DNA from 3 places in the Lysinibacillus sp. NPDC097287 genome. Region 1 is predicted to be linked to each of the others. Evidence: riboswitches for the same ligand, from Rfam matches in the RefSeq annotation. Region 1 holds a riboswitch; each other region holds the start of a gene.
The links. Region 1 has a riboswitch for thiamine pyrophosphate ahead of tenI (thiazole tautomerase TenI). Riboswitches for the same ligand answer to the same signal wherever they lie in the genome.
Positions count from the first base shown of each region.

Region 2: linked by a shared signal. The riboswitch ahead of thiC (phosphomethylpyrimidine synthase ThiC) and the one ahead of tenI (thiazole tautomerase TenI) in region 1 are both predicted to bind thiamine pyrophosphate.
Region 3: linked by a shared signal. The riboswitch ahead of thiW (energy coupling factor transporter S component ThiW) and the one ahead of tenI (thiazole tautomerase TenI) in region 1 are both predicted to bind thiamine pyrophosphate.

Region 1 covers NZ_JBIWCX010000004.1:194,381-201,924, forward strand. The annotation lists gene ACIQ2D_RS08360 (HAMP domain-containing histidine kinase) at 1-493, opposite strand, end outside; gene ACIQ2D_RS08365 (response regulator transcription factor) at 495-1,190, opposite strand; partial or broken gene ACIQ2D_RS08370 (bclA protein) at 1,523-1,999, shown strand; gene ACIQ2D_RS08375 (hypothetical protein) at 2,258-2,584, opposite strand; gene ACIQ2D_RS08380 (hypothetical protein) at 2,609-2,869, opposite strand; gene ACIQ2D_RS08385 (DUF3139 domain-containing protein) at 2,892-3,227, opposite strand; gene ACIQ2D_RS08390 (DUF5068 domain-containing protein) at 3,653-4,912, opposite strand; TPP riboswitch at 5,308-5,417, shown strand; gene tenI (thiazole tautomerase TenI) at 5,510-6,127, shown strand; gene thiO (glycine oxidase ThiO) at 6,111-7,205, shown strand; gene thiS (sulfur carrier protein ThiS) at 7,248-7,424, shown strand; partial or broken gene ACIQ2D_RS08410 (thiazole synthase) at 7,421-7,544, shown strand, end outside.
Region 2 covers NZ_JBIWCX010000016.1:11,828-19,371, reverse strand. The annotation lists gene ACIQ2D_RS18310 (S-layer homology domain-containing protein) at 1-4,286, opposite strand, end outside; gene ACIQ2D_RS18305 (AEC family transporter) at 4,722-5,651, shown strand; TPP riboswitch at 5,712-5,826, shown strand; gene thiC (phosphomethylpyrimidine synthase ThiC) at 5,977-7,544, shown strand, end outside.
Region 3 covers NZ_JBIWCX010000003.1:53,440-60,983, reverse strand. The annotation lists gene cbpB (cyclic-di-AMP-binding protein CbpB) at 267-710, shown strand; gene ACIQ2D_RS05795 (transcriptional regulator CcpC) at 1,020-1,910, shown strand; gene thiW (energy coupling factor transporter S component ThiW) at 2,121-2,621, opposite strand; TPP riboswitch at 2,702-2,808, opposite strand; gene ACIQ2D_RS05785 (MFS transporter) at 2,872-4,068, opposite strand; gene ACIQ2D_RS05780 (ABC transporter substrate-binding protein) at 4,408-5,481, opposite strand; gene ACIQ2D_RS05775 (ABC transporter permease) at 5,481-6,275, opposite strand; gene ACIQ2D_RS05770 (ABC transporter permease) at 6,272-7,081, opposite strand; gene ACIQ2D_RS05765 (ABC transporter ATP-binding protein) at 7,071-7,544, opposite strand, start outside.

The DNA.
Region 1 (7,544 bases):
CATTCATATTGATTCTCGTTAACTCGATTTCTTTATCCCCAGACTCTAATTTTGCCAAGTCAAAAAATTTATGAATAAGTTCTATGACTTCATTTGTTTTCGTCTGCACCTTTGTTAGTAATGCTCGCTTTTCTTCCTCACTCAGTGACTGATCTGTATGCAGCATCTCCACATATCCAAGGACAACGGTCAGCGGCGTTTTCAAATCATGGGAAACATTCGCAAGCATTTTGCGCATAGACATCTCTACTTTAGAATAATCGGCTTGCGTGATTTGCTTAGCCTCTAATAACAGATTAATAGCTACTAACAACTTTTGTAGTTCTTTGTCATCCGTAAACACTAATAGTTTTTCCCCTGTGTGTTTTTCTACAATATCCTGGAGCTTTTCATAAGTATAAAGTAAATTCAACCTTTTACTTTTCTGCACGCGATATTGATAAAAAACAACGCCTACTAAGGTGACAATAATCATCAATAAAATAGCAACCATGCTATATCACTTCCATCTTATAACCGATTCCCCATAATGTTTTAACATACTTTGGGTTTGATGGGTCATCCTCAATCTTCTCTCGCAGTCTTCTGATATGAACATTAATGACATTCTCATCGCCATAATATTCTTCATTCCAAATGTGTTGATAAATTTGAGCTTTTGTAAATACGCGATTGCAATTTTTCGAAAAGAGTTTTAGTAACTCAAACTCTTTGGAAGTGAGTTTAATGACTTCATCCTTCTTCCAAGCAGTATAATTAATTACATCTATTTTCAAATTGCCTATTTGAATCACTTCGTCTGGTTTCTTTAATGGTGCTGAATATTTTGTTGAGCGCCGTATACCTGCCTTCACCCGTGCGGATAGCTCAATCATCGAAAATGGTTTACAAATATAATCATCTGCTCCAAGACCTAACCCAATTGCCTTATCCACATCCGTATCCTTCGCAGACATCATTAAAATGGGAACAGCACTTTTTTCACGAATCAGCTTCACAACTTCAAATCCATCAATTTTTGGCATCATTATATCCAAAATGATCAAATCAAATAAACCTTGTGAAAACTTTATCAGTCCGATCTCTCCATCAGCTGCTGTCTCAACAACAAAACCCTCTTTTGTTAAATAAGTTTCTACCATTTCTTGAATTGATTCATCATCTTCCACTAGCAATATTCTTGATTGCATGCTCTCATCACCCCTTACATAAACATACATCATTATAACCCATCATTAACAACTTGTGGAAAAACAAGCGAAATCCCAATTGTTATTACAACAAGGCTGTTTTCGAAATGATTGTTGCTATTTAGCAAACGTTGCAGGTTCGTTCAACAAGAATCTGATTAGGTATTACTCTCATCTCATACTCCTTAAAAAACATAATATATAAGGAATATGGAGGTGGATTTATGTCCAAAAAAAAGAAAATCATTAGACTGAAACCTACCGAATGTTGTCCGCCGGTTAAGTACAAAGCACTTAATAGTTGTTGTCCTCCAGCCGCCCCCTCTTTGAGTATTTGTGACTGTTGTGTTTCACCACTTCAGTCCGTCTTAAAACAACTTGTTGGGCAAACTGTAATTCTTGCCACTATTGTAGACCAGGTAAATGCACCGCCTTTCTTTTTTTTATTCACTATTACTAAAGTGAATGATTTTTTAGTTACTGTTACAGATGGAGCAACAACCTATGCGGTAAATATTTCTGATGTTATAGGGGTAGGGTTTTTGCCGCCAGGACCTACTATTAACTTGTTACCACCTGTTGGTTCTAGGTGCGAATGTGATTGTCGTGAACGACCAATTAGACAATTGCTGGGTACACTTATTGGTTCTACAGTGAATCTTTTAGTAAGTGATGGTGATATTGCAACTAATTTTAACGTGGAACAAACAGGTCTTGGCATAGTGCTAGGTACTTTACAAATAAATTCTGATATATTTAGATTTGCAATTTCAACTTGCAAAATTACGGCAGTGGGGCAGGTTAATTGAACTCGGTCTTTGGCTATTGTTCAATTAAGTAATTAAAAGCAACAATCTTTGAGAAAACAGCCTTCAACAGAAAAGAGAGCCATTATATCTCTCCAAACACTTCTACTAGTCCAATCAGACATCCTATACAGTTCCAAAATCCTAAAATTGCGCCCTTAAACTTAATTGTTGATTCAACTTCATTTCATCGGAAACAAAGACAATTGAAGGTTAAATAAAATAAAGCATGAGGAAAAAATAAACCTCATGCTTTATTTATTAATATTCTTTAGCCCATGTTTCAGTTTCATTATCATACATAATGTGTACAGCTGCATGTTTAATAATTAACTCATTTTGTAAATAATCAATAAAAAATTGGAACATTTCTTCGTTTACCTCTTCATTTTTGTTGTTTAAACTAATATTAAGGGTAGGTGGATACTCATCATCATATGAAGGCGTAAATGCCATACCTTGTGGTTCTCCGAATGTTTCAGTTATATAACTGTAAACTTTCGGCCTAACTTGTTCTATGAATTTTGTCTCTTCTTGAATTGTTATATCATCCTCTATTTGTTCCGTATATCTATTTTCATAAACCATGAACGTTTCTTGTGTTTCTGTATTTTAAATCACTGCAGCATAGTCAAAATCGCCGTAATGCTCCATTGAATCATATAGGACATGAGTGAATTCGTACTTCAAGGTTGGATACTTCTCTTGTAAATATTGTTCTACTAGTGAAATTACCTTTTCCTCTTCTTTTTCATCGGGTATTAACGATGCCCTAATATAAAAAAATAATAAGACAGTCCCGAATATTAGTAATACCACTGTTCCTCCAATTGTAAAAATGAATATGCTCCAAGCTTTAAACCTTTTATTCATCATATCCCCTCAAGCCCATAATTTATCTATATAGTGGCTCATAATGCTTTAACTCTTCTGATTTGGGTTCACTGCCGTCTAGCGTATAATACTCAAACTGTAACGGTCGATCTTTATCATGTGCGAAATACACATACACTACATTTTCTTCATCCGTATAGATTACTTCCCCCCAGTACTTAGGAAGTCCGAAAAAATGCCATTGACATTCAATCGACTTAATTTCTGCTTCTGCATACGCCTTTTCTTCTGTCAAATATTGTTGAATACGATTTTCGAATATCATTTTCTTCAGTTCCACATAACCAAATGGTGCAATTAGTAAAATGAGTAACACCAAAACAAGCCACTTTCTCATCCCACAGCTCCTTAATATCTATTTCATGTCATTTCTTTATTAAGGCATCTATTTTTTTCATTATAGAGTATCCTACAAATATTCCCAAAACTTATTTGGCTATTATTTTTATATCAAGCATATTGATTAAGAGAATATTGGTTGATTTTATAGATGTTCATCAACCTTCCCATAAAAATCCACCATATGTATAAGGCTACTTTTATAAATTGTAGCAGAGGGCTACTCGACGTTCGCCCATAGGAAAGCTAGTAGCCCATAACGGAAATCAACTTCTCATTTTAATTGTAGTGGTGCAAATTGGTTAATCAGCACATCTAAAAGAAGATGACAGCAACTGTGTGCTAATGAATGACGTTTTAAATCTAAAAGGAAAAGACTGACTCCGTTGATAAAATACGAGGTCAGTCCTACTGTCTTTTTTATTATTTTGGTAAAGTAAAGGTTACCGTATGGCCTTTAGAAATATCCTTTGCCTCTCCATCTAGAATCGGACCAAATTCCATTTCAAAAGCTTTGTCTTTCCAAATCTTCTCATATTGCTCTTTATCTAACACAAATACTTGCAAGTAATCACGAGCTTCTCCAGGCTTAAGGTTTTCTTTATTATTAGGATGTTGTAACATACCTTCATTTCTTAAATATTGAGAGCCGTTATTTACTGTAAGTTTTGTACTTAGGAAGTTCAAATCAACTTCGCTCGTATTTTTATTGTCTAGCTTATATTTCACTGTTAATAAAGCTATACCATTTTTAAAATTTCCAAACCTAGGTGCTTCTTCAGCATTTGGTGTGAATTCTGCAATTTGATACCCATCCAATACGACATTCACATCAGCAAGTTGTTTGCTATCATTGATGTCGCTTTTTTCTTTCAGCATCTTCTTTTCACCCATGTTCTCAAACGTTACTCTATCTTCATAAAAAGCCGCGTTGCTCGATATTTTTTCTGCTCCCTCACCATCCAAAGCCAGATTAAATCTACCTTTTGACCCGAAGCCTGAACCAAAATCTCCTTTTTCTGCAAATGGAACTTGAATTGGAACAGACACAGTTCCTTGCTCTTTCATTTTTGCTAAATGTGTCGTGCTAAATGAGTATGCGAAATATCCTGTTACTTCTTCACCAGCTTTTAGTAAATAATCTGTTGTGGGACTTAACTCTGTTGATAATTGCTCTTCTTTAGGCAATAATTGATTATTATTTCCATAATCTTTTTCAGCACCAGTAAAAGTCATATATAAACTAGGCATATAGTAAACGTCTTTATCCTGATCATTCTTAACTGTATACTTAGCTAAAATGACACCACCGTCTGTTTGATCTCCAAATGGGATCTTAAAATCTGTGTGAAAATCATTTAACGCTACTACTGTATATCCATCTAGTGAAATAGTGACGTTTTCCATATCATGTACTTGAGGTTCATTGTTCTCATAAAGAACCTTCGTTGTACCTTGCGTTTCTTTCTCCATATATTTAATTAGTGAGGAAAAGTCATTCACACCTTTTGTTTCTTTATTAACATCTTCAGTGTCTACTTTTTCAGGCGTTTCTTGATCGGTATTAGCCGTCACTTCTTTTTTCTCTTCTTTTTTTGCTTCTTCTTCACTCTTTCCACAACCACTAACCATTAGTACAGTAACCATTAATAACGAAAAAAATACAAATAATTTTCTTTTCATTTTCACCCTCCAATGATGATATATCTACAAATTAAGCCCTGAACTAACCTTTATATTACAAATAAGGAGCCTGTTGACATCTTAATCCACCACCAGGGTAGAATTCAATATTTTCTGGAAATTTTATACTACTGAATCAATTTTATTCCATATTTTGTTTATATAAAAATACATAATAACCAATCAATAACTTGATAGTGGTGATTTTATACAATTTATCTGTTTATCACATTAAATTTTATCTTTCATTAACGAAAAAAGTCCTGATTTTATTAGAATTTTCTGATTTATGTTGAAATTTTTTTATCTTTATGATACTTTAACGAAGTATTAACCACAGCGAAATTACATTTGATACATGCAACTATTTACTATTTTAAGATAAAACTCTTCAATCAATTCACTAGGGGATCCCTTGATAAGGGCTGAGAATAAAGTAGCTACTTTTAAACCCTCATAACCTGAACAGATTCGTATCTGCGTAGGGAAGTGTTCATTGTTTTTGTGCTTTTTTGCGTGCAATTAACAAAACCACTTTCCTTTTACCTAAGGTTAGTGGTTTTTTTGCGTTGATTTAATACAAGGGAGCAAACAATTATGAAACTTATTGCCATATCTGATGATTCACATACAATTTACGAATTGGCTAGTAAAATTTCTAGCATCCATCATCTTGTCGATTACATTCACATTCGTGAAAAATCAAAAACGGTCCATGAAATTCTGTCACTCCTAAATCTTTTAGCACAACAAGGCGTAAACAAGGAAAAAATCGTTATTCATGATCGCTTAGATATTGCTTTACTAACTGATAACCCAAACATTCATCTACCATCGCATAGCCTTCCAGTGAAACAAGTCAGAGCTGCCTACCCTCACTTACGGATTGGTCGTTCTGTTCATTCAATAGACGAAGCCAAACAATCGGAGGCTGATGGCGCAGATTATGTGCTATATGGGCATTGCTTTGAAACAAACTGTAAAGAAGGTAAAGTGCCTAATGGTGTACATACCATCATCGACATAAAAAAAGAGCTACAAATCCCAATCTTCGCTATAGGTGGCATTACATCAGAGCGGGTACACCAGCTCCGAGAGGCACAAGCAAATGGAATTGCCATTATGTCTGGTATTTTCGCTTCAGACAATCCTTATGAATCAGCATTAATATTTTCGAAAAAATGTCAGGAGAATGCACATGAAAACAAAATATGATGTGGCAGTCATTGGCGGAGGCATTATTGGTTGCTCCATCGCTTACTATTTAGCCAAAGAAAACATCGATGTGGCTGTTTTTGAAGAAACACAAATTGCTAGTAAATCAACGCGTGCCGCTGCAGGAATGTTGGGAGCCCATTCAGAATGCGACGATCTTGAAATTTTTTACCCTTTTGCTCGAAGTAGTCAATTAGACTATTTCCAGCTCCAGGATGAGTTAAAGGAGCTTAGTGGTGTAAATATCGAACTAAGAAAAGGCGGGATTTTTCAGCTTGCTTACTCGGAGCATGAAAAAGATGAGCTTAGTGCCACCCTCGCCCTTCCCACGATCAGCTGGTACGACTGCACTGCAGTTAGGAACAGAGAGAATTCTGTATCAGAAGATATTATTGGTGCAGCTTACATTGAAGATGATGTCAATGTGCTCCCTCACTCTACCTGTCTAGCATTTAGTAAAAGTGCTCAAGTGTTTGGCGCTTCTATCTTTGAATTTACGCCCGTTCTTGCTATTCAAAAGGAAGATGATACTTACACGATTAAAACAAATAAAGGCACTTTCCAAGCCAAGACTGTTGTTGTAGCAAATGGTGTTTGGAGCTCAAGCTTTTTCCACCAACTTGGGTTACATCATACACTCTCTCCTGTCAAAGGTGAATGCATCTCTGTTTCAAGTGAACAGCCGCTTCTAAAACACACATTATTTCATGAACACTGCTATATCGTACCGCGAGATAATGGCAGGTTGGTAATTGGGGCAACTATGGTGAAAAATGATTGGCATGAACAGCCGACACTTGGAGGTTTGGAAAGTCTCATTGCAAAAGCCAAAACGATGCTCCCAACTATCACTGATTTGAAAATCGAATCATGTTGGGCAGGGTTACGTCCCCAAACCTTTGATAAAAAGCCATTTATCGGCTACCACCCTGAGGATGAGGACATTTTATTTGCCACAGGTCATTTTCGCAATGGCATCCTGTTAGCACCTGCTACAGGACAAATGATTCGGGATTTGATTGTCAAAAAAGACGTTAGAAAAGACTGGATAGAAGCCTTTAAAATTAATCGTATATAAGGGGGTGAAATCGTGCGTACTATTCAATTAAATGGGAAGTCTATGGAACTACCAGAAACTATACATTCGATTCAGGACTTGCTTCAGTTGTATGAGTTAGAAAACCGCATAGTCGTGGTAGAAGTGAATAAAGAGATTGTCTTAAAAAAACAATACGCTTCACTGACATTGTCAGACCGAGACACAATAGAAATTGTACATTTTGTAGGAGGAGGATAATAATGTTAACGATAGGAAATCACACATTCAAATCAAATCTTTTACTAGGAACAGGGAAATTTCCTTCCTTTGAGGTTCAAAAAGAAGCTGTAGAAGTTTCTGGGGCTGAAATTTTAACAT
Region 2 (7,544 bases), on a different contig from region 1:
GTGTTTGTATCTTTGTCATCGGTATCTACGCCATCTGGAATGCCGCTTGTATTGTAACTTAACTTGCCTGTTTCAAAGTCTATAAGTGTTTGCAGATTTGTCACTAGCGGTCTTTGTAAAGCTGTTAAGTTGTTATAAACGCGGCGTGCACGATCTATTTCTTTACGAATGGAGTCACTTGATAGCGAGTTAATGGCGTTTACTACCTTACGTGCAGCAGTCTTGTCCTTTTCTACAAGTGCTTCGGCCTTCTCAAGAGCCTCCTCTAAATAAGCAGCTAAATAGACCCCGTGATTTTTTATGAGTGCATTGTAAGCGGCACGAGCATTTGCTACATCCGCATGGAATGTCAGCCTAGATGGATTTAGTGCCAAAATCATATTTGTTACGTTGCGTACTGCATCGATCCCCGATTGAGCAGCGTTTAAAAGCTTCACAGCATACTCAGGCACAAATGCTTTTTGTGCGGCGTTGAAGGCATTGTACTCACTTTGCAATGCTGCTAATGCCGCTTGATAGCCAGGACTTGTGTTACTAAGCGCATTAATTTTATCTTCTAATTTCTTCGCTTGCGCTGCGTATGTGTCATAGGTTACTAGGTGTTCCTTTAATACGTTGTAGTTATTGATAAGTGCTTGCTGCTCTTCTGGTAGTGCGGCATAGGCACTTTTTGCTGCCTCGACATCTGCTTTGAATGACGCGCTTGTGTTGTTGATGGCCGCGATTTGCGCAATTAACTTTTGTGCAATATCGCTCGTGCCTGCAAGGTCAGCCACTTTTTTCTCGGCTGCTAAAAGGTCATCATAATTTGTGACATACTCTTTTTGTTTGTCGGAGAGTTTATTGTATGCCTCCCGCGCTCTTTTTACATCAACAGCAAAGGTTTTCTTTGTTTCATCGAGCTTGTCAATCATGGCGATCACAGCTTCAGCCTGTTCTTTGCCGTTCGTCTTATCAACTAGTGACTCTAGCTTCGAATAATTTGTTACGAGCTTCTTCTGGAATTCTTCTAAGGTATCATACTTAGCCTTCACAGCTAAAATGGCTTCTTCTGTAGAATCTTTTGATAAAGTATCAATTTCCGCAATCACAGCTTTTGCTGCATCGATGTTGGCCTTTGCCGTGTCGAGCTTGTCCCTATTTGAAATAAGCGGTTTTTGATCTTCATCCAATTTCGTATAAAGGGCTTGGGCAGCATCATAATTTGCAATGTAATTTTTCACATCTTCTTCAGATATGGCTTCAATGGCATTGTACACTTTCGTGAGGTTTTCTGAAGCTTTTTCTAGATCTATCAGTTTTGTTTTGGCTTCGTGACTAACAAGTGCTTCTTGTGGGTCTGTTAACGCATCATATTCCTTTCTTGCCTCCTTTAGTTTAGCAAGGAAGTCTTGATCTGTTTGTTTTAATGCCAGAATGAGTGCAGTTACTTCATCCGCAGCTTTTTGGTTTGTTCGAGTTTCTTGTGCCACTAATTTTGCTAAGGCAGTAGGTTCCACGAATTTTTTACCGATGTCTGTTAATTTGTCATAGGCAGCACGAGCCGCTGTGATGTCTGCTGGTGTCGATGCAACACTTAGTGCGTTAAGCTGATCATTTGCTTTGTTCCCATCCGTAATGTTTCTCTGGGCAGTATTATATAGCTCCATGGTTTGAATTGAAATGTGCTTTTCAGCATGGTTTTCCATTAGTAAATCTTCAGGAATAAGGTCTGAACCAACAAGAGTTTTGCCTTTCAACGCATTAATTTTGTCAGTTACTGAATTCACAACGTTTGTATAATCCACTGTAAATGTATCTGCCGATGTTGTTGTTGATGGGGCAGATGTTGGAATCGTTGTAATAGCTGTAATGATTGATTTAATGTCTACAACAAGATCCTCTGCGATAGTTAAACGTGGTGTAACAGCGTCAAGTTTGTCCTGGTCTCCTTGTGGCAAAGATGGATATGCGGCAATAAAAGCCTCATAAGCTAATCTAGCGTCGTTTACGTCCGATACGAAATTGGTATTCTCCGCCTTTAATGCATTGATTTTATTAACAACTGCATCAACTGTATTTGTTTTCGCAAAATCAGCAGCCATAGCGGTGTGTAATGCATCCAGTGGATTTGGAATAAGATCCACAAACATTTTTCGTTTTGCAGGATTAAATGCTAAGTATCGCTTGTAAAGTGCTTCTAATTGCGCATCTGTTGGATCACCTGAGATTGCTGTTTCAATGTCTGTTTTAAGCGAATTAACTTCTTTTGTATAAGTTGTATATGTTGCTCTTGCTTTATCGAAAATGCTCTTATTCGTGATTAATGCTTTTTTGCTATCGGAAAGTGGCTTTATGAGCGCATCTAATTGAGTAAATGCAGCTTCAAAATTAGCTGCCTGATCGTTTAGTAAGCTAAGTTGATAAATAATGTTTGAGACTTCATTCTCCGCAGCGATCATTGCAGCAACTGCCGTATTCAATTTCGCTATATTATCAATTGGTACTTGTTGCGCAGGTGTAAGTCCATCAAATGCTTTTTTTGCTGCTTTAACATCAGCAAAATAGGTTGCTTTTGTTGAGTTTAAGTTCTTAATCATATCCCATACAGCTTCAGATTTTGCAGCAATTTCCTCTTGTTTTTTTAACTCGTTTACAAGAACACCATAGTTGTATACGATTGTTTGATCTTCTGTTGTTGTTAATGCTTGATAGGCAGCTAGTAAATTATTTGCTTTAGTGACGAAATCAACATCGGTTTCATCTAATTGTGCAATTCGTAAGGCAATATTACTAGGACCATCGGGAACTGCTTGGATTTCGTCAATTTTTTGTTTAAGGATATTGCGATTGCCTACAAATACCTGTTGTGAAACTGATAATTTATCAAAAGCTATTTTTGCCTTGACGATATCTTGCAGAAGCGGTGGTGTAGAAGTAGCGAATTTAGTGATTAATGCAACGACTTTAGAGCCGGCGCTACTATCATTAACAAGTGAGACTGTCACTGGCGTACCATCTGCCTTTTTGTATGTCAATGTTGTACCAGAAATATCTAAATCAGTAACATAGGTTTTAACAACAGGTGTAAGATCTGTGCCATCTGTTTTAACTTTATAAAGATAGCCTTTTCCATCAGTCAAGTTACTAAAATATAACCAGCCATTTTCTTTATCCAGTACTAAGTCCTTTGCTTTAATGTCGACAGACGCAGTATCGGCGGATGTGAAAATTACCTCTTTTAAACTTTCAGGAGTAGCGGCATGGCCCACATTTGGCAATGGCTTTAAGTCTAAGCTTGCTAGCTCTCCTGTGTTTTTCACATAGTAAAGCATATTTTCATCGGTAATCGGTTTGATGACATTTTGCAAATCTTTAAAGCTTGCATCGGCATTAGGAGCTATTGAAACACCATTAGGAAGCGTGAAATTTGAATGCGTGTTAAACCCAGTACTGTCTCGTAGGAAATATTGATAGCTAATCGCCTTATCATCAGTGTTGCTCGCATTGCGAATCGCTGGCTCATCCCAAGCTGTATCTAAGTGATAATACGCATTATTATATTTCACAACGTTCCAAGCGTGCGGTGTGCCAGCAGCTGTACCTGTTACATAGTGTGCCTCAATACGAGCTTCCTTTAATAAATAGTATGTTACGAGTGCATAAGCTTGGCTAACACCTTTTTTCTCTGTTAGTAGTGTATGTGCGGCATGTGGGCTACCTTTTGAATCCTTCGTAAATGTTGCATTTTTTACTACATAGTCATGAATCGCTTTGATTTTTTGGAGCTCTGACATTTCAGATGTGATATTACTATTTATAATGTTTGTTATTTCCTTTTTGACTTGTTCTTCCTGTGCTATTGTCGTGTTGTATTTTATGTCAAAGGCAATCGTTACATTATTGACATAGCCTGAATATGTGTAGTCACGAGAAATCGTAGCAGCTGTGTAAAATTGATTTCCTGGGACCTTATCGAAATCTGTATAAATTTCAGTTAGGGCTGCTTGTAATCCTGCTGTAGGACCTGTGTATTTCACAGTAAAGGTTGTTTCATAGTTTTTAAATTTAGCTGTTAAAATACTTTCCAGCTCATTCTTAGTTGAAGCTGTATCGGCACTAGTCGTAGTTGTAGAAAGTGAACGCAAGCTCGGTTGTGGCTGTCCGTCAAATATATGCTGTGGATTGACCCAAGAGCCTGACCTTGTTGGAGTTGTCTGTTGCGCTGCATCTACACTTGGCACTAACGTAACCATTGCAGGAAGGGCTGCTACCGAGAGTAGTGCTATTTTTCGTTTATGTTTCATATGGATATATCTCCTTCTCTAGTAAATAGGGTTATATATATCCTTATTTTATCATTTATAGTAATGTGATGGATTTTATATTGTCGAAATTTTCACTAATAAGTAGAAAGTAGTGGCTTAATGGCGTCTTTTTAAAATTTTTTGTACACAAATAGAAAAAAATCCCTATATATACAGGTGGCAGAAGTCTTATAAAGGGATCAGCCTTGAGTGGTGGCTAGTTTTAATTGTAGTGGGACGTCGGACTAATAAAGAAGTGGCTCAGTATGCACATTTGGAATTTAAGATGAAGGTAATCCATTCGCTTGGAAAGTTTCAACTTTTATGTATACTGTTTTGAAAAAAAAGATTTCAGACTTTTCAAAGATTTATTGACCTGTCGTACAAACAGTCCTACTATGAAGACATAATAATTCAAAGAAGGGGGCAGTTTTTATGATGTATCTCGGCATGATTTTCTTTCAAATTGTTGCCCCAATATTAGTCCTGCTTGTGTTAGGAGCTATTTTGCAAAGGAAGTTTCAATTTAATTTAAAGGCATTATCTCAGCTCATTACATATTGTTTTATGCCAGCGGCGGTGTTTGTGAATATATATGAAACGAATGTCGAGGTCTCGGTGTTAGGGCAAGTGGCGTTATTCATACTGCTTTTTATCGGCAGTCAAATGGTGTTGAGTCACTTCATAGCCAAAGTTCTTGGACTTGCGAAAACAGAAGCGGCGGTCTTTAAAAATAGCGTGGTGCTCATTAACTCCGGCAACTATGGTATTCCGGTTGCGCAAATGATTTTTGTGACGCAGCCGATTGGTGTCGCTATTCAAGTGATTCTTGTCATCTTCCAAAATATGACGACGTATACTTATGGGCTGTACAATCTTATTTCTTCTACTAAATCGGGATTAGCGATCGTGAAGGATTTCCTCAAAATGCCGATTATCCATGCACTTATGATTGGTGTGGTGATGAATTTCTTCAATATTGGTATTCCGCAGTTTATCCGTATTCCAATTGATCATGTGGCAGACAGCTTTATCGCGATAGCACTTATTACGCTCGGTACACAGCTATCACAACTCGAATTAAAATCGATGTTCAATAAAACGGTATTTGTCAGCTGCTTTACTAGATTGATAATTGGACCAGCTGTAGCGCTACTTATTATTTTTGCTTTAGGTTTAGACGGTGTTGTGGCACAGTCGCTCTTAATCGCAAGTGCATTTCCGACGTCTCGGAATAGCTCAAGTCTCGCTTTAGAATATGATGTGGAATCGGAAACAGCAGCGCAAACTGTATTGTTTTCTACGATTGTGAGCTGTCTAACAGTGACAGTTGTTATCTATGTAGCTGAAATATTATTTGCTTGAAAAATAGTTCTATAACTTCCATATCTTAGTGCATTCTGCTACACTATCATCAAACTGAATAGCCTTAACTAGGGGAGTCCGATGAGTCGGGCTGAGAGGGAAACACATAGAAGTTTCTTGACCCTTTGGACCTGATCTGGCTCATACCAGCGTGGGAAAGTTAATGATGACTACAACGTTTTTTTTGTGGTCAATACAACCTTTACATTCGTAGCCGGATCCAATATTTTTTTGGATTCGGCTTTTCTTTTGTAGTAGTGTAACTCGCTTTCGTGAGCTGGGTTCGGTCCTGAAAATTCATTTTAAAAGGGAGCGGGAAAAGTTCATGACAACAGTTAACGAGAAAAACATTACGATTATGTCAAGCTTTGATGGTAGTAAGAAAGTATATGTGGAAGGGTCAAGACCGGATATTTTAGTACTGATGCGTGAGATTGCGCTTAGTCCGACGACGGGTAGTTTTGGGGAAGAAGAAAACCCACCGGTGCGTGTTTACGATACGAGTGGTCCCTACACGGATCCGGCGTACAACATTGACATTACAAAGGGATTGCCAGCGTTACGTAGTGCTTGGATTAGAGAACGCGGTGATGTAGAAGAGTACGAAGGTCGTATGATTAGACCTGAAGATAACGGCTTCAGAAATATGGATGATCCACGGATGAAAAATAATGTTTTTCCAGTTCTTTATCGTAAGCCAATACGTGCGAAAAAAGGGCATAATGTGACACAGCTGCATTATGCAAGAAAGGGTATCATTACGTCGGAAATGGAGTTTGTAGCAATTCGTGAAAACATGGAGCCGGAATTTGTGCGTGCTGAAATTGCGGCAGGTCGTGCGATCATGCCATCTAACATTAATCATCCAGAAGCAGAGCCAATGATTATTGGGCGGAACTTTCATGTGAAAATTAATGCGAATATTGGAAATTCTGCAGTATCCTCATCCATTGCGGAGGAAGTCGAAAAGATGACGTGGGCGACACGTTGGGGTGCGGATAATATTATGGATTTATCCACGGGTAAGCATATTCATACGACACGTGAATGGATTATTCGTAATGCGGCTGTGCCAGTAGGGACGGTGCCGATTTATCAGGCACTTGAAAAGGTCAATGGTGTAGCAGAGGATTTAACGTGGGAAGTTTATCGCGATACGTTAATCGAACAAGCCGAGCAAGGTGTGGATTATTTCACGATTCATGCGGGAGTATTGTTGCGCTATGTACCGCTGACAGCAAGTCGTGTTACAGGCATTGTGTCACGTGGTGGTTCGATACTGGCGCAGTGGTGCTTGTTCCATCATCAAGAAAACTTCCTATATACACATTTTGAAGAAATTTGTGAAATTATGAAAGCGTACGATGTGGCCTTTTCACTAGGGGATGGCTTACGCCCGGGGTCGATAGCGGACGCCAATGATGAGGCGCAGTTTGCGGAGCTTGATACGTTAGGGGAGCTGACGCAAATTGCCTGGCAGCATGATGTGCAGGTGATGGTAGAAGGACCAGGGCATGTGCCGATGCATTTGATTAAGGAAAATATGGATAAGCAATTGGAAGTATGTAAGGAAGCTCCTTTCTATACATTAGGGCCTTTAACGACAGATATTGCACCAGGTTACGATCATATTACGTCTGCTATAGGTGCAGCAATGATTGGCTGGTTCGGTACAGCAATGCTTTGTTATGTGACACCGAAGGAACATCTAGGCTTACCGAATCGTGAGGACGTACGTGTGGGCGTGATTACGTACAAGATTGCAGCACATGCGGCGGATTTAGCGAAAGGTCATCCAGGCGCACAAGTACGTGATAATGCATTGTCAAAGGCAAGGTTTGAATTCCGTTGGCGTGATCAATTCAATTTGTCGCTAGATCCAGAGAGAGCAGT
Region 3 (7,544 bases), on a different contig from region 1:
TCACAGTATTCGGCAGGTGTAGAGTCACTTGCTGGATTCTGTAAAGCACCTACCAATTATCACGAATGTTTTTCGGTCGTAAGGGATAAAATAGGTTTTGGCGAAAGTTACTATCATGTTTATTTTTTCTCGAAAGGTTGAAATAATTCATGAATATCATAAAAACTCTTCTCGGTCTTGTCATGGTCATTTTAGGAAAAATTATGATATGATAAAGAGGAAGCATCCTGTTCTGCATATTGAGGACAGAAAAGGAGAAGAGGTTCATGATTTCAACTAACAGCAAAGATTTATTAGCAATGCCAATTAGTGATTTTATTATTTCATCCGAAAAAGTTGCACATGTGCAAAGTGGAAATAGTGCAGAGCATGCATTACTAGTGCTAACGCGTACAGGATATTCATCCATTCCCGTATTAGATATGAAATACCGTCTTCAAGGCTTACTAAGTATGAAGATGATTACTGAAGCGATTTTAGGGCTCGAACATATTGAGTACGAAAAACTACCCGACATTAAGGTAGATACGATTATGGATAAAAATTTGGCCGTGTTAAAAACAACAGATAATTTCCAGCGGGCGTTAGATTTAGTCATTAACCATGCCTTTTTATGTGTGGTCGATGAAGAAGGCTTATTTGCTGGCATCCTAACGAGACGCGTTATTTTAAAACAATTGAAAAAATATATTTATCAAAAAGAAAACTAGTTTAGGAGGGCTCAAAGTAATTATTGAGCCCTTTTTATCTTTATTCAGCATTCATCCCACCTCAATAAGTGATGAGATGAATTCGGCTGTAGCCTTTTTCAGTGATTGCCCAAAAGCCGGCTGAATAGTCGAACCCAGGCTAAGATCGCCGCGTCCTGAGGCAACGCCTGAGTGACCAACATCCTGTTGGCCCGATGCCTCCGGCGGATGTCACAGATGTTATTTGAGCGAAAGCGAAGCGTCAGCAGCAGATGTTTTTTGCGCGTAATTACGCCGAAGAGTAATTGATTTGAGTAGGAGGTTACTTTTTTGACGGTAACAGAGGCAGAAATATTAAAAATATTAGCAGAAGAACGCAATATGCGAAAGGCAGCAGAGCGATTATTCTTATCGCAGCCGGCTCTTTCACAGCGTCTACAAACCATAGAAAAAGAATGGGGAACACAGCTGTTTATTCGCTCGCAAAAAGGATTGACGGCAACACCTGCCGGAGAGCTTGTTATTTCCTATGCTAATGAAATGATTGCGAAGAAAGAAGAAATTTTCGAAATGATTCAGGCACTGACAACAAAAGTGAACGGCACACTGAAAATTGCTTGTGCTTCGATTGTTGGACAAAACTGGCTACCAAAAGTATTAAAGGATTTTGTAACGAAATACCCTGAGGCGAAAATTTCACTAATGACAGGCTGGAGCTCTGAAATTGTCAAAGCACTGTATGAGGGCGAGGCACATGTGGGGATTGTACGAGGACAGGTCGATTGGAAAGGTGAGAAAATTCATCTTTTCCGAGATACGCTTTATTTAGTAGACAAAGAGTTGAAAACAGTGGAGGATGTCCTTACGACAGACCGTCCATTTATTCAGTTTAAAAGTGATTCGAATTATTATCAGGAAATTCAACAGTGGTGGCAGCGACACTTTGCATCCAATCCAAGTCGTCAAATTTTAGTAGATCAAATTGAGACGTGTAAGCAAATGGCATTGAATGGGATTGGCTATGCAATTTTACCATCAATTACTTTAAATGAGGATGATGGTGTCAACAAAATAGCGCTAATGAACAATGAAAAAGAATTTGGCTTAACGCGGGATACTTGGTTAATTGGTTATGAATCTTCATTTGAACTGCGCCAGGTAGAAGCATTTGTGGAAGTGGTACAGGATCATGCTCGTTGTTTATTTGATTATACGAAATAAGAAAAAGGACTCTAAAGTTTATTCAAACTAAAGAGTCCTTTTTTCGTTATTCGATTTGCAGGATACCAAAACAAAAAAACAGAGAGTAAATCTAAACATGTTGTAGATTTACTCTATCTCAATGTATTATAGCAACTAACCTTAGAAAATAGCCTAAATTTTATTAGAGGAATGTCATAGAAATCGAGCGGTGAAAAATACTTTAATGTCTTATCGCAATGTTGAGTTAAGTCCATTAACAAAAACAGTTTTTTGTAGACTTTTAGCAATAACTACTCCCAAGGTGGCGCCAACGACACTAGAAGTTAAAAAAGCAGGCATGAAAAAGAGGGCCGCCACAGATGTCCCCATTAGTAGGTGAGAATAGGGTACTGCGACAAGTGAAGCAAGTATACCTGTACCAAACATTTCACCGGCACCAGCTAGCCACGTTTTTTCGCTGTATTTGTAGGCAAGGGCTGCAAATAGTGCACCGATGACACTGCCAGGAATCGCTAAGAGTGAGCCTGTACCTGTTAAGATACGGATGATGGCTGTTACAAAGGCAATCATGACAGTAGGTAAAGGTCCCAGTAAGATGGCACTGATGACATTAATGGCGTGTTGTACAGGATAGGCACGTGCAATACCTGTTGGAATAGAGATAAATGTTGAGCCTGCTACTGCAATAGCAACTAATAATGCCATGACGGTTAATTTTCGAATAGACAAATCTTTCACTCCTTCATTAATCGTAAAAAAAGGCCGCTTCCCAAAAATGTAGGAAGCGGCCTTGCATTTAGTCATTATAAAAGCAAGTGTCGCCACTTTCCTACGCTAGTGTGAACTAGATCAGGTTCAAAGGGTCCGTGTATACAATACACGTCTCAGCCTTAAAAAGACTCCCCTAGTGGTCATGAAGCGATTTAATTTTTCATTAATACTGTACCATACTGCTAAAAATAGTCAATTAACTTTCAGATTAATTAGAATCTGGCTTCATTAAATGAGGTGCTTTTTTCATTGTCCAAATGAGGGCAAGAAGGAAGCAGGCAAATAAAATGATAGCACCGAAAATATAAGGGCTGTCCATATTCCAGTCGAATAATATGCCAGCTAAAGCAGGACCAATCATATTGCCAAGACTCATATAGGCATTGTTGAGTCCGGCGGCAAAGCCTTGTTCACTACCAGCCAGCTTGGAAATCAGCGTATTTACGGCTGGACGAATGAGCGTTGTTGCTGTAGAGAAAATTGTTGCAACAACTAATATTAATGCAAAGCCTGATACAAATAAAATTAAGAAGATTGATATTGATGCAACGAGTAAATTGACTAATACAACCTTCATTTCACCAAAACGTTTAAACAGTGGTGTAATGATAAACATTTGAACAACGACACCGACAGCACCACCAACTGTTAGTATTATTGCAATATCTGTTGGTGTGTAGTTGAATTTCTGTGTGACGAATAAAGATAAAGTCGCTTGGAAATTGGCGATGCCAAACGAGAAAACAAGCATGATGATCAGCATAACAAAGTAGGGCATTTTGACTGAGCGTATCATCTGCTTAGCAAGATTGTCTTGTTTTTGTGCTTTTTGTGATGAGCTTGGTTTTGTGTTTGGCAACAACACTAACGATAATATGGCAGCTAAAATTGCCGCAGCTCCAGCCATATAAAATGGAAAGTGAAGACTGACTGTAGATAAGAAGCCGCCAATTCCAGGACCAATCATAAAGCCTAGAGACATGGCAGCCCCAAGCATCCCCATACCTTTACCACGTTCTTCATATGTAGTGACATCCGCTACAAATGCCATAATCGGGGGTGCAATGAAAGCAGAGCCTAAGCCTCCTAAAAAGCGAGCAACAAAGAGCATCCAAACTTCTGTTGAAAGTCCAAAAGCAATTTGTGAAAGACCTGTTACCACAAGTCCAAAAACAATAAGATTCTTACGACCATATTGATCCGAGAGGTTTCCAGCTATTGGTGAAAATACAAATTGTGCTAATGCAAACGATGCAATGAGCAGACCGAGAACTTGTCCTGCTGCACCGAAAATTTTCAAATATTCGGGCATGACAGGAATAATGATACCAATGCTTCCCATCGCAATGAACATATTAAACATTAAAATATATAAAGCTGCCTTGTTTGATGTCTGTTGGGCCATTTTATAGCCTCCTTTTGCGTAGTCTATTCAAATATACTACAGTCTAACATAATGGATATTAAGTTGCTATTGACTAAAAGTCTGACTGCGTACTTTTATTTTCAATTACAAAAAGCTATCACTCCAGTGACTAACTGGGGTGACAGCTTTATTTTGTTGTTAAGGAAATAACAGATTTTTTTATTATGGATAGCCTAGGGCAAAGTTGACGGCTAGGCTAAAGCGCTACATCCTCGAGGTCGCTTCGATCCCTCGGGCAAAAGTGGTGGAACGCATACTTTTGCTTCGGGCTCTCCAGCGCTTGTCGGATGTAAACGAGCGCTTTAGCGCATTTGTTCTTTAACGAATACTCATTTTAAATTCTAAAAACAGTTCGTTGTATTTGCCTAAATAATCAGGTCCTAAGTTTTTATAAACCTCTAATGTGTCGCGTTGTTCCTCTGAAGGATAATAACGTTCGTCAGTGACAACTTCCTCATCCATTAAAGCCATTGCGGCAACGTTTGGTGTAGAGTAGCCAACAAAATCAGCGTTTTGTGCACCGGAGTCAGCATCTAACATGAAATTAATGAAAGCATGTGCACCGTCTATATTTTTCGAAGTTTTTGGAATGACCATATTATCAAACCATAAGTTCGAACCTTCTTCAGGTACCGCAAAGTCTAAGTCTTCATTTTCATACATCATGTCTGCTGCTTGACCAGACCAAGTAAGTGCAACTGTCGCCTCGTTATTAATCATTAACGGTGTAATTTCATCACCAATAATGGCCTTTACGTTTGGCGCAAGTTGAATTAACTTATCTGTTGCTGAACGTAACTCATTGTGATCTAAAGAATTTAATGAATAACCAAGGCTGTTTAAGCCCATACCGATAACCTCACGTGCACCATCTACTAAAAAGACTGTTCTTTTTAATGAAGGATCCCATAAATCTTCCCAAGAAGAGAAGTCTAAATCTCCGACTAAATTAGGATTATAGACAATCCCAACTGTGCCCCAAAAATAAGGGAGAGAATATTTATTGTTGTCATCAAAAGGTAAATCTAAAAAGTAAGGGTCAATATTTTTCATGTTTGGAATTTTTGAATGGTCAAGAGGAATGAGTAAATCTTCCTCTTTCATTTTTTCAATCATGTATTCAGAAGGAATCGCAATATCGTAAGCTGTTCCACCTTGTTGAACTTTTGTCATCATGGCTTCATTCGAGTCGAATGTTTCGTAAATAACATGGATACCTGTTTCTTTTTCAAATTGCTTTAGTAAATCAGGATCAATGTATTCACCCCAGTTAAAAATGGTAAGCGTATCTTTTCCGCTTTTTCCGCTACCAGCACTCATTGCGTTCCCAGCATACATTAAAAGGGCGGTAACGACAAGAATGGCGATTGTTGCTTGAATTAATGACTTCATTAATGTCCCCCCGTTCTTTTACTTGTACGACTTGTCACGAAATAATAACCGATTACGATTAACACAGTCACGAAGAATACTAAACCAGAAATCGCATTCACGGTTAAGGAAATTCCTGCACGTGCCATCGAGTAAATTTCTACTGACAGCGTACTAAATCCGTTACCCGTAACGAAAAATGTCACCGCAAAGTCATCTAAAGAATACGTTAAAGCGAGGAAGAATCCTGCGAAAATACCTGGCTTAATATACGGCAAGATGACACGCATCATAACATCTTTTTTTGTGGCACCTAGATCAAGTGCAGCATCAATTAAAGACTTGTTCATTTCAAGTAATTTAGGTAATACCATTAAAACGACAATTGGTACACTAAACGCAACGTGCGCAAGTAGAACAGATGCAAAGCCCAACTTAATGCCAACCATTGTGAATAAAATTAAAAAGCTAGCCCCGATAATCACGTCTGGGCTGACGATTAGTACATTGTTTAACGATAGTAATGTATTGCGCATTTTTGAATCTTTCACTGTCACAATACCGATAGCACCTAATGTACCGATAATCGTGGAAATTAATGCTGATAGCAATGCGACAATAACGGTATTAATCAAAATCACAAGTAATCGAGTATCCTCGAAAACAGCTTTATAGTGGTCGAGCGTGAATGAGTCAAAGCTATTCATGGAGTCGCCGCTATTAAAGGAGTAAAAGATTAAGTAAAAAATGGGCGCATACAAGACGATAAAGACAATCGCTAAATACACTTTTGCCGATTTTGAAAGTTTTGTCATCGTACGCGACCTCCTTTATTCTTTTGGCCTGTTATTAACATAATGATGACCATGAATAAAATTAGGAATACAGCAATTGTTGAACCCATGCCCCAATTTTGAGTGACAAGGAACTGTTGTTCAATGGCTGTACCAAGCGTAATCACACGGTTACCCGCGATTAAACGTGTAATCATGAATAGTGATAACGCCGGGATGAAGACAACTTGAATGCCTGCTTTTACGCCATCCATTGTCAGTGGCAACACGACACGACGGAATGTAGTAAAGGCTGAAGCCCCTAAATCACGTGCTGCATAAACTAGTGTTGGATTCAAACGGTCTAATGAATTAAAAATCGGTAAAATCATAAACGGAATGAAAATATAGACCGATACAAACACAAAGCTCATATCAGTAAATAGTATTTGCTTCGGATCAAAGCCAAATACTTCGATAAAGGCATTGATTGGTCCATAGAGACCAAAAATCCCAATAAATGCGTACGTTTTTAATAGTAAGTTAATCCATGACGGGATAATAATCAGTAATAACCAAAGCTGCTTATGCTTTGTTTTTGTTAAGAAATAAGCTGTTGGGTAAGAAATTAATAATGTAAAGAACGTGATTAAAAACGCATACCAAAACGAGCTTAATGTCATTTTTAAATAAACCGATGTAAAGAACGCTTTATAGTTATCGAGCGTGAAATTGCCATGTAAGTCTAGTAGGGAATAGTATACAACAAGGGCAATCGGCGCGATAACGAATAATGCAATCCATAAAACGTAAGGGAATAAGGCTGATTTTGAAGCCTTAGTTTGCATCTTCGTCGTCTCCATATGCTTCTAAACGTTTATCGAATTCTTCTTCTGTTTCGTTTAAGCGCATTACATGAATCGCTTCTGAATCGAAGTCTAAGCCGATTTTTGCCCCTACATCAGCTTTTTTAAGAGAGTGCACTAGCCACTCATTGCCGTCTTCATCATACGTAGAAATTTCATAGTGAACACCACGGAATAATTGTGTATCGACAGTTACGATTAATTTCCCTTTATCGGCCGTAGTGATTTCTAAATCCTCAGGTCGAATGACGATGTCAATTTTCTCGTTTGCTTTCATCCCTTGGTCCACACACTCAAATACTTTGCCTGTAAACTTAACTTTAAAGTCTTCAATCATTTCACCTGGAACGATGTTTGATTCACCGATAAAGTCTGCTACAAAGCGGTTAATTGGTTCGTCATAAATGTCTACTGGTGTTCCTGATTGTTGAATTTCACCTTCACT